Regions from separate parts of the Prauserella oleivorans genome, predicted to be linked through region 1. Evidence: riboswitches for the same ligand, from Rfam matches in the RefSeq annotation. Region 1 holds a riboswitch; the other holds the start of a gene.
The links. Region 1 has a riboswitch for S-adenosylmethionine ahead of ACFSZT_RS10365 (methionine ABC transporter ATP-binding protein). Riboswitches for the same ligand answer to the same signal wherever they lie in the genome.

Region 1 (5,129 bases):
CGCCATCGTCGTCCCCGACGAGGCGGCCGCCGACCGCACCGCGGAGGCCGACGAGGAGCCCGAGGACGGTCTCGCCACCGCGGTCAAGACGTGGAAGAAGCGTTTTCTCAAGGGCACCGTCCTCGCCGTGATGATGACGCTCACCGGTGGCGGTGCCGCGGCGCTCGCGATGAACAAGAGCGTCACGCTCGATGTCGACGGCGAGAAGCAGACCGTCCGCAGCTTCGGTGACACCGTCGGCGAGGTCCTCTCCGACGCGGGCATCTCGGTCGGCGCGCACGACGCCCTCTCGCCCTCCCCGCAGGCCGAGGTCGGCGACGGTGGGGTCATCAAGCTGGAGCGCGGCCGCCACCTCAACCTGATCGTCGACGGCGAGCAGCGCGAGTCCTGGGTCCGCGCCACCACCGTCGGCGAGGCGCTGACACAGCTCGGCCTCGACGAGCTCAACCAGAAGGGCACCTGGTTCTCCACGCCGGTCAACGGCGAGGTGCCGCTGGAGGGCATGACCCTCGAGGTGAAGACGCTCAAGCACATCACCCTCTTCGACGGCGGCAACGCCCCGCGAGAGCTGACCACCAACGCCGTCACGGCGAAGGAGCTCCTGCGCGAGCTCAACCTCAGCCTGGGCCCCGAGGACGAGATCGACGGCGGCCTGGAGCTCCGGCTCCTCGACGGTGCCGAGGTGCACATCAGCCGCACCGGCGTCTCCGTGGTGAACGAGACGGAGATCATCGAGCCGGAGGTCCGCTACGTCGAGGACCCCGAGCTCGAAGAGGGCAAGGAGATCGTCGAGGAAGAGGGCGTTCCCGGCGAGAAGATCGTCACCTACCGCGTCACCAAGAAGAACGACCGCGAGATCGCCCGCGAGGAGCTGTCGAGCAAGGTCGTCAAGGAGGCGAAGGAGAAGGTCGTGCGGGTCGGCACCAAGGAGCCGCCGCAGCCGGTCATCTCCGACGGTGCGGTGTGGGACCGCCTCGCCGAGTGCGAGTCCGGCGGCAACTGGGCCACCAACACCGGCAACGGCTACTACGGTGGCCTGCAGTTCGACAAGAGCACCTGGGACGCCTACGGCGGCGACGCCTACGCCGCCTACCCGCACCAGGCCAGCCGCGAGCAGCAGATCGCCATCGCCACCAAGGTCCGCGACGACCGCGGTGGGTACGGCGCCTGGCCGTCGTGCTCGTCGCAGCTTGGCCTCTCGTAACCAGCTCCGCCGCGCGCCGCGCCCCGACCACCACCCCTGGTCGAGGCGGGGCGCGCCGCTGTGCTGAACTCGGAAGGTGACCGCCGAGACGCCGAGCCTGCTCGGGCCCGCCGAGATCCGGGGGCTTGCCGCCGAACTCGACGTGCGCCCCACGAAGAAGCTCGGGCAGAACTTCGTGCACGACGCCAACACGGTGCGCCGCATCGTCGAGCTCGCCGACGTCGGTGCCGATGACGTCGTGCTGGAGGTCGGCCCCGGGCTCGGGTCGCTGACGCTCGGCCTGCTCGGTTCCGGTGCGCGCGTCGTGGCCGTGGAGATCGACCAGGTGCTCGCCGGGCGGCTGCCCGAGACCGTGCGAGCCCACGCGCCCGCGGCGGCGGACCGGCTGGCCGTCGTCGCCGACGACGCGCTGCGCCTGCGGGCCACCGACCTCGACGTGGCTCCGGACGCGCTCGTCGCCAACCTGCCGTACAACGTCGCCGTGCCGGTGGTGCTCCACCTGCTCGGCGAGCTGCCGTCGCTGCGGCGGGCGCTCGTCATGGTCCAGACCGAGGTGGCCGACCGCATGGCCGCCGCTCCCGGCAGCCGCGTCTACGGCGTGCCGAGCGTGAAGCTGGCGTGGTACGGCACCGCGCGCAAGGTCGCCGCCGTGCCGAGGTCGGTGTTCTGGCCGGTGCCGAACGTCGACTCGTCGCTCGTCGCCTTCGAGCGCGGGCAACCTCGGGAAGGTGTGGACCGCGACCGCGTGTTCGCGCTCGTCGACGCGGCTTTCTCCCAGCGGCGGAAGACTCTGCGTGCCGCACTGGCCGGGTGGGCCGGTTCGGCCGTTCGCGCCGGCGAGCTCCTCGCCGCGGCGGGGATCGATCCACGCACGCGCGGGGAACAGCTCGGCATCGAGGACTACGTCGCCATCGCGGCGAACGTGTGATCTGTACCCACCGGCTTGCTTTCGCGTGTCCGGTTCGGGTGTACTTTATGGGCATCCATCCCGAGCGACCGAGAGACCTGGCTCGACGACGTCGCAGCAACCGCCCGCGGTGATCGCGGGAAGGTGCTAACGCCAGGACCGATGGAGGATCCTGTGTACCGCTCGCGACTGCTCACGAAGCGCCGAGTCGTCGATCAAGGCCGCCGCACGGTCAGTGCGTGTTGTCGCCACCGCGCCGCTTCCTGATCCGACTCAGTACCACCTTTCGTCACCTTCCAGCGCCCGTCCTGGTCCGGACGTGTGTCGCTGCGACTCGAGCTGTCTTGGAGCCTTCGTGATCACCGTCGACAACGTGAGCAAGTCGTTCCCCGGTCGTGCCGGTGCGCCCGTGCACGCCCTGCGCGAGGTGAGCCTCGACGTGGGCGCGGGCGCGCTGTACGGCGTGGTCGGCGCCGAGGGCGCCGGCAAGTCGACGCTGGCCCGGTGCGTCGCGCTGCAGGAACGGCCGGACCGCGGTGCCGTGCGGTACGACGGCATCAACCTCACGGCGCTCGAGGGTCGCAAACTCCGGGAGGCGCGCAGCCAGGTCGGTGTGGTCGACCCGAAACTGCGGCCGGAGCGCACCGTGGCGGGCAACGTCGCCGCGCCGCTCGAGCGCCTCGGAGTGGACGCGCCCCGCCGCCGTCAGCGGGTGGGCACGTTGCTCGACCTCATCGGGCTCAGCCGCGCGGCCGCCCAGCTGCCCGCCGAGCTGACGCCGGGACAACAACGCCGGGTCGCCGTGGCCCGGGCGCTCGCCACGGCACCTGCCGTGCTGCTGGCCGACGACCCGACCGGCGGCGTCGACGCCGAAGAGAGCGGCGCGGTGCTGTCGGTGCTCGATCGCGCCCGCGCCGAGTTCGGGGCGACCGTTCTCGTCACCACGCCCGACCCGGCGGTGGTGCGGCGCGTGTGCGACGACGTCGCCCTGCTCGAGCGCGGCTCGGTGGTGGAGAGCGGCAACCTGCTGGGGCTGCTCGGCAAGCACGGCAGCCGGATCGCGGACGAGCTGCTGCCCGTCATCACGACCTCCCGCGCCGAGGCCGCTCAGTACGACGTCGCGGTGGACGTGGTGCTCGTCGGCTTCGCGGCCGTCGGCGCCCTGCTTCCGGAGGCCGCGAGCCGGTTCGACGTCGAGCTCGCCACCATCGGCGGTGGCCTGACCCGCTTCGGTGACACGCCGGTCGCGAGGTTCCGCCTCGGTGTGCGGGGGCAGCGCGCCGACGCGGCGCTGGCGTGGATCGCCGAGCGCGGCGCCCACGTCACGCACACCCTGTGCGGCCTGCGCAACGTGGCCGCCTGACCAGCCGTCCGAGGGCGACATCGGAGCTGGTCGCGCGCCGCTGGTGATACCGCCAAGTAGGCTTGGGACGTGCTCGCCGTCGTACCTCCGCCCGTGACCGTCAAGGTGCCCTCCAAGATCAACGTGCACCTGTCGGTCGGTGAGGCGCGCAAGGACGGCTACCACGAGCTCACGACGATCTTCCAGGCTCTGTCGCTGAGCGACGAGGTGACCGTCGCCGCCGCCGAGGAACCCGGCCTGGAGGTGCACGGCGAAGGGGCCAAGGTCGTGCCGACCGGCGAGAACAACCTCGCCTGGCGCGCCGTCCACGCGCTCGCCGAGCACGTCGGCCGTCCGGCGGCCGACCTCGCCAAGGTCCGGATCGTGCTGCGCAAGGGCATCCCCGTGGCCGGTGGCATGGCGGGCGGCAGCGCCGACGCGGCCGCCACCCTGGTCGGGCTGGCAGCGCTGTGGAAGCTCGACCTCGGCCGCGACGAGCTCGCCCACGTCGCCGCCACGCTCGGCAGCGACGTCCCGTTCGCCCTCTACGGCGGCACCGCGCTGGGCACCGGCCGGGGCGAGGAGCTGGTGCCCGTGCTGTCGCGGCACGTCTTCCACTGGGTTCTGGCGTTCGACCAACGCGGGCTGTCCACGCCCCGGGTGTACGGCGAGCTCGACCGGCTGCGCAGTGCGGGCGACCCGCCGCGCGTCGGTTCGCACGCGCCCGTCGTCGAGGCGCTGGCCTCGGGCGATCCGCACCGGCTCGCGCCGCTGCTCGGCAACGACCTGCAGGCCGCCGCGGTGTCGCTGCGGCCGAACCTCCGGCGCACACTGCGGGCGGGAGTCGACGCGGGCGCGCTCGCGGGCGTGGTGTCCGGGTCCGGTCCGACCTGTGCGTTCCTGTGCGAGGACGCCGACACGGCGCTGCGCGTGTCCGCGCGCCTGGCCGGCGCGGGTGTGTGCCGTACGGTGCGGGTCGCTCACGGGCCCGTGCCCGGCGCCCGTGTGGTCGATGGGGACGATTCACCACACGATCCGGTGCCGCGGGTGCACGCGTGAGGCTCGCCGCCGTGCTGTGCGGCGACCTGGTGACGGCCACGCCGGTACGGGCGGAATACGAGCCCGCCGGCGGGGCGTTTGCCGAACGCGTGCACGCCGAGCCGTTCCGCGCCGGCGAGGGCATGCGGGCCGCGTCGGGCGGTCCTGTCACCATCGACGATGCGACCGCCGTGGTCGCCGAACGATCCCGAGTCGTGGAGAGGTTTGTCTAGCGGATGGCCAATCTGGTCAATCTCGAGTCGGTCAGCAAGTCCTACGGCGAGCGCATGCTGCTCGACGGCGTCTCGCTCGGCGTGGGGGAGGGCGAGCGCATCGGGGTCGTCGGCCTCAACGGTGGTGGCAAAACCACGTTGCTGGAGGTGCTCGCCGGGCTGACCCCACCCGACAGCGGCCGCGTCAGCCGGGTCCGCGACCTGCGGATGGGCGTGGTGACGCAGCGTACCGACCTGCCCGAGGCAAGCACGGTCCGTGACGTCGTGCTGGCGGACTTCGCCGCCGAGCACGAGTGGGCCTCCGACGCGCGTGTGCGCTCCATTGTGGATGGACTGGGTATCTCGGCGATCGGCCTCGACACACCCACCGCCACGCTCTCCGGCGGGGAACGCAGGCGGGTCGCG
Region 2 (5,129 bases), 2.6 Mb from region 1:
ACGTGGTGCCGAGCCCGTCGAGACCGATCGGGCCCTGCTCCGCACAGTGCTGCACGCTCGCCGTGCCGACGCGGTCCACCTCGGGCCCACCGCCGTACAGCACGCGACTCAGTGTCGCCACGAGCAGCAGCCCGAGCACCAGCACCAACCACCAGACCGCGGCGCGGACCAGGCGCCCCCGAGCCTCAGTCGCCGCGGACATCGACGCGCAACGGGTGGTCGGCGGGAATCTCCACGAGCACGATGCGGGTGCCGTCCGGATCGCGGATCCAGGCCTCGTCCAGACCCCACGGCTCGCGCTGTGGCCCGCGCTCGGGCTCGACGCCCTTCTCGCGCAGCTCGGCGAGCGTCGCGGGCAGGTCCCGGACCTGCAACCACAGCGCCATGTCCGGGGTGGCGCCGGCCTTGCCGGTGCCCACCACCTCGAGGAACCCGCCGCCGAGGAAGAACACCGTGCCACCGGGGAACTGGCGGTAGACGGCGAGCCCGAGCGTGTCCCGGTAGAACGCCGTCGTCAGCTCGGGGTCGCGGGGATGCAGCAGCACGCGGCTACTCAGCACGTCCATGGCCCATACCGTCTCATGTGAACGCGATCATCCGCTGCCCCGGCACGGCCACCCGGGCCATGGCATGTTGACCGGTCCATTCCGTGCTGGTCGTCCGGCGCCAGACCGTCGTCGCCCTGCCCACCAGCACCCGCCCGGCTGCCCGTTCCCGCGGCCGCACCACGCCGGCACCGACGGAACGCACACCGGAACCCGGCGGTGCTCCCCACCATTCGAACCCCGTTCCACCCAGTCCGTCGCGGCGGGTCAGCCGACGCGGACGGTGTCCGTTCCGCGACCACCATTGCCGCCAGGCCCCGCTCCGGCACCGCACCCGGTCACCTGGGCTTTCCCCGTCGGACCTGCCGACCTGGGCCCGGTGACCGATTGTTATGCTTTCCAGCTGTTGCCGTATGGCATTCCGCCAGGGAGGAAGACCGGCCGAGCCGGTGCCATGACGAATGCGGCAGCGAGGATCCCGCCGAACAGATGAAGGAGCGCCCGCGTGGCCAACATCAAGTCCCAGATGAAGCGCATCAAGACCAACGAGAAGCGCCGGCAGCGCAACCAGGCCGTCAAGTCGGCGGTGAAGACCTCGATCCGCAAGTTCCGCGAGGCGGCGGAGGCCGGCGACAAGGAAAAGGCTATCGAGCTGCAGCGTGAGGCCGCCCGCAAGCTCGACAAGGCCGCGAGCAAGGGCGTGATCCACAAGAACCAGGCCGCGAACAAGAAGTCGGCCATGGCCCAGCGCCTGAACAAGCTCTGATCGTCGAATCGTTCACGAAGCCCCGGTGACCACGGTCTCCGGGGCTTCGTCGTACCAGACCCGGGCCATCGCCCTGGACGTCCATCCGGCGCTGGTGCGTCCGCGTGACCTGCCCCGGTCGCGTCTGACCAGCGTGCCAGGGTCACACAGGGTGAGCGGGACGCAGCGGCAGTCGCGTCGTTCGACCGGGTCGGAACCTGGACCGAGACCCGGATTCGCCCGTCCGGATCGCGTCCCGGGCGCGACGGCTACGGCGGGCCGACGGGCCCCGGTCACGACGGCCCCGGCAGCGCTAGCGCCGTTGCCTGGCGGCCGCGATCTCGAGCACGGCACGTTCGAGTGCGTAGTCGGGGTCGGCTGCCGCGCCCTTCACCTCGGCGTTGACGCGGGCGACGATGCGCATGGCGTCGGCGAGCGGGCCCGCGCTCCAGCCGCGTGCCTGCCCTTGCGCCTTGCGGATCTTCCACGGCGGCATCCCGAGTTCGCCCGCCAGCTGGTTCGGGTTGCCACGGCCGGCAGCCGACACCCGCGCGGTGGTGCGCACGGCATCGGCCAGCGCGTCGGCGATCAACACGTGCGGCACGCCGATCTGCTGTGCCCACCGCAGCGACTCCAGCGCGGCCGCCCGGTCTCCGGCGACCGCCTTCTCCGCGACGAGGAAGCCGGTGACATCGGCCTTGCCTCGGTGGTAGCGCCGGACGGCATCCTCGTCGACCTTGCCCCCGGAGTCCGCGACGAGCTGAGCAGCCGCGGACGCGAGTTCCCGCAGATCGGAGCCCACGGCGTCGACGAGGGCGGCCACGCCCGCGGCGTCGATCCGGCCACCTGCGCGGCGCACCTCGTTGCGGACGAAAGCCTCCCGCTCGGCGGGCTTGGTGATCTTCTCGCACTCGGTCACCACTGCCCCTGCCTTGCGCAAGGCACTCGGCAGCGACTTCGCGGCCTTGCTCCGCCCACCACCGGAGTGGACGACGACGAGCACGACGCCGTCCGCGGGGTCCTTCACGTACGACAGGACGGCGTCCGCGAGCTCCTGCGAGATGTCCTGCGCGTGCTCGAGCACGATCACCCGCCCCTCGCTGAACAGCGACGGGCTGACCAACTCGGCGAGCTCCGGCGGCGTGATGTCGGACACGCGCATCCGCGTCAGTTCGGCGGTGTCGTCGGCCAGCCGCGACGAGTCCAGCGCCGCGCGGACAGCGCGCTCGACGAGCAGTTCCTCGTCTCCGAGCACGAGCTGCAGTGGCGCGGGGGTGGTGGCTGGCGCGGTCACGTCTCGATCCTGCCACGGTGATGTGGAGCGCATGGCCATGGCACTCCGTGATCGCCATGCCGTAATGTGGGGCCCGACGCCGCGCAGGACGCGGCGGACAACCGAATACCGCTCATCCAGAGGGGCAGAGGGAACGGCCCGATGAAGCCCCGGCAACCGGCGTCAGCCTGTCATCTCGATTCCGCGAGGTAGCTGACGACCACGGTGCCAATTCCGACCCGTGCCAGCGGGGCAGATGAGGAAAGGAACCTCGCGATGACTGCAGCCCTTGAAACCTCCACCAAGCGCACCGTGGACCTCGGTCCCGCCGTCGAGCTGGTGTCGAAGGAAGAGGGGCACCGACAGCCTCTGGCTCCCGAGTTCGTGTCCGCCGAGGACTTCTCGCCGCTCGAGGTCGCCTACGACTTCGGCCGGGTCCGCCGGGAGGACATCGAGTCGGGTCCGCGCAACATCTGGCGCTACAAGAAGCTGCTGCCCGTTCCCTCCAATGTCGAGGAGATCCCGAACACCGAGCCTGGCTGTACCCGGCTGATCCGTGCCGACCGGCTCGCGAAGGCTCTCGGTGTCAAGCGCGTCTGGGTCAAGGACGACACCGGCAACCCGACGCACTCGTTCAAGGACCGCGTGGTCGCCGTCGCGCTGGCCGCGGCGCGCGAGTTCGGTTTCGACACCCTGGCCTGTCCGTCGACGGGCAACCTCGCTAACGCCGTCGCCGCCGCGGCCGCCCGCGCCGGCTGGCAGTCGGTGGTGCTCATCCCGTCCTCGCTGGAACGCGCGAAGATCCTCACCACGGCCGTATACGACGGCGCCCTCATCGCCGTCGACGGTAACTACGACGACGTCAACCGGCTGGCCACGCAGCTCGCCGCCGAGCACGAGACGTGGGCGTTCGTCAACGTCAACGTTCGCCCGTACTACTCGGAGGGCTCCAAGACCCTGGGCTTCGAGGTCGCCGAGCAGCTCGGCTGGCGGCTGCCGGAGCAGATCGTGGTGCCGATCGCGTCCGGTTCGCAGCTGACCAAGGTCGACAAGGGCTTCCGTGAGCTCGGCCAGCTGGGCCTGGTGGAGGAGACCCCGTACAAGGTGTTCGGCGCACAGGCCACCGGGTGCTCCCCCGTGTCCTCGGCCTTCCGCGCGGGCCACGACGTGGTGCAGCCGGTCAAACCGGACACCATCGCCCGTTCCCTCGCCATCGGCAACCCCGCCGACGGTCCGTACGTGCTGGACACGGTGAACCGGACGGGCGGCGCGATCGAGGACGTCACCGACGAGGAGGTCGTCGAAGGCATCCGGCTGCTGGCCCGGACCGAGGGCATCTTCACCGAGACCGCGGGCGGTGTCACCGTCGCGACGACGAAGAAGCTCATCGAAACCGGCAAGCTCGACCCGGACGCCGAGACGGTGCTGCTCATCACCGGTGACGGCCTGAAGACACTCGACGCCGTCGAGGGTCGGATCGGTCCGAAGGCGACGGTGCCGCCGTCCGCCGATGCCGTACGGCAGGTGCTCGGCTCCTGAGCTCCTCCGGTGCTCGCGCCGGAGTTTGTAGGCTGTCAGCGGCCGGGCCCGCGCCGGACGACGACGGGACCCTGCTCACCTGCCACCACCGCGGTGTCGCCGCTCGTGTCGGTGCGTGCGACGAGCGCGCCACCCTGCGACAGTGTCCGTAGGGTCGTGGGGTTCGGGTGGCCGTAGGTGTTGTCGGCACCCACGCTCACCAGCGCCACCCTGGGCCCGACCGCGGCGAGGAACCGCGGCAACGTGAAGCGGCTGCCGTGGTGCGGCACCTTCAGGATCTCGGCGCGCACATCGGCGCCGCTGCTGAGCAGGTCGCCCTGGGCTGTCAGCTCGACGTCGCCCGTCAGCAGCACCCGTCCGGCAGGCGTGTCCGCCCTGAGCACCACGGACGTGTTGTTGATTCCGGTTCCTTCCTCCTCCTCTCCGACCTGGACCGGCGCAACGTAGTGCGGCCCCAGCACGTGGAGCGTGAGCGACGGCCAGTCGAGCCGTTGTCCCACGTGCAGCTCGACCAGCGGTACGCCGTGTGCGGCGGCCTCCTCGACCACCTCGCGCCACGCCCACGCGGGCGTCCTGCCCGCACCGACGGCGACCGCGCCGACGGCACGTCCCTCGAACACCGACGCCAAGCCGCCGACGTGGTCGGCGTGCAGGTGGCTCAGAACCACCAGCGGCACGCGCTCGATCCCCAGGTGGTCCAAGCATCGATCGAGCACACCCGGCTCGGGACCGGTGTCGACGACCACCGCACGGCCCTCCTCGCCGGTCGACAGGACCAGGCCATCGCCCTGCCCGACGTCGCAGGCGACCACCGCCCAGCCGTCCGGTGGCCAGCCCGGCGCAACGACCTGTGTCGGCACCGCCACCACCAACACCGATGCCAGCGCCACGGCGAGCGCCACCCGGGCGGTCCGGTACCGCAGGGCCACGACGACCAGCGCCACAACGCCCGCGGCGAGCAACCCGCCCCACCAGCCGGGTGGCCACGGCAGCACCGCGCCCGGCACGCCCGAGGCCTCGCGGGCGA

Region 2: another riboswitch for S-adenosylmethionine. It lies ahead of thrC (threonine synthase); the one in region 1 lies ahead of ACFSZT_RS10365 (methionine ABC transporter ATP-binding protein).

What each region holds. Positions count from the first base shown of each region.
Region 1 covers NZ_JBHUNT010000001.1:2,083,037-2,088,165, forward strand. Annotated here, with positions in the region: gene ACFSZT_RS10355 (transglycosylase family protein) at 1-1,204, shown strand, start outside; gene rsmA (16S rRNA (adenine(1518)-N(6)/adenine(1519)-N(6))-dimethyltransferase RsmA) at 1,281-2,132, shown strand; SAM riboswitch class I at 2,185-2,280, shown strand; gene ACFSZT_RS10365 (methionine ABC transporter ATP-binding protein) at 2,467-3,474, shown strand; gene ACFSZT_RS10370 (4-(cytidine 5'-diphospho)-2-C-methyl-D-erythritol kinase) at 3,544-4,512, shown strand; gene ACFSZT_RS10375 (hypothetical protein) at 4,509-4,724, shown strand; gene ACFSZT_RS10380 (ABC-F family ATP-binding cassette domain-containing protein) at 4,728-5,129, shown strand, end outside.
Region 2 covers NZ_JBHUNT010000001.1:4,640,165-4,645,293, forward strand. Annotated here, with positions in the region: gene ACFSZT_RS22805 (DUF6346 domain-containing protein) at 1-202, opposite strand, end outside; gene ACFSZT_RS22810 (VOC family protein) at 186-566, opposite strand; gene ACFSZT_RS22815 (hypothetical protein) at 580-750, opposite strand; gene rpsT (30S ribosomal protein S20) at 1,051-1,311, shown strand; gene holA (DNA polymerase III subunit delta) at 1,604-2,584, opposite strand; SAM riboswitch class I at 2,694-2,826, shown strand; gene thrC (threonine synthase) at 2,840-4,102, shown strand; gene ACFSZT_RS22835 (ComEC/Rec2 family competence protein) at 4,138-5,129, opposite strand, start outside.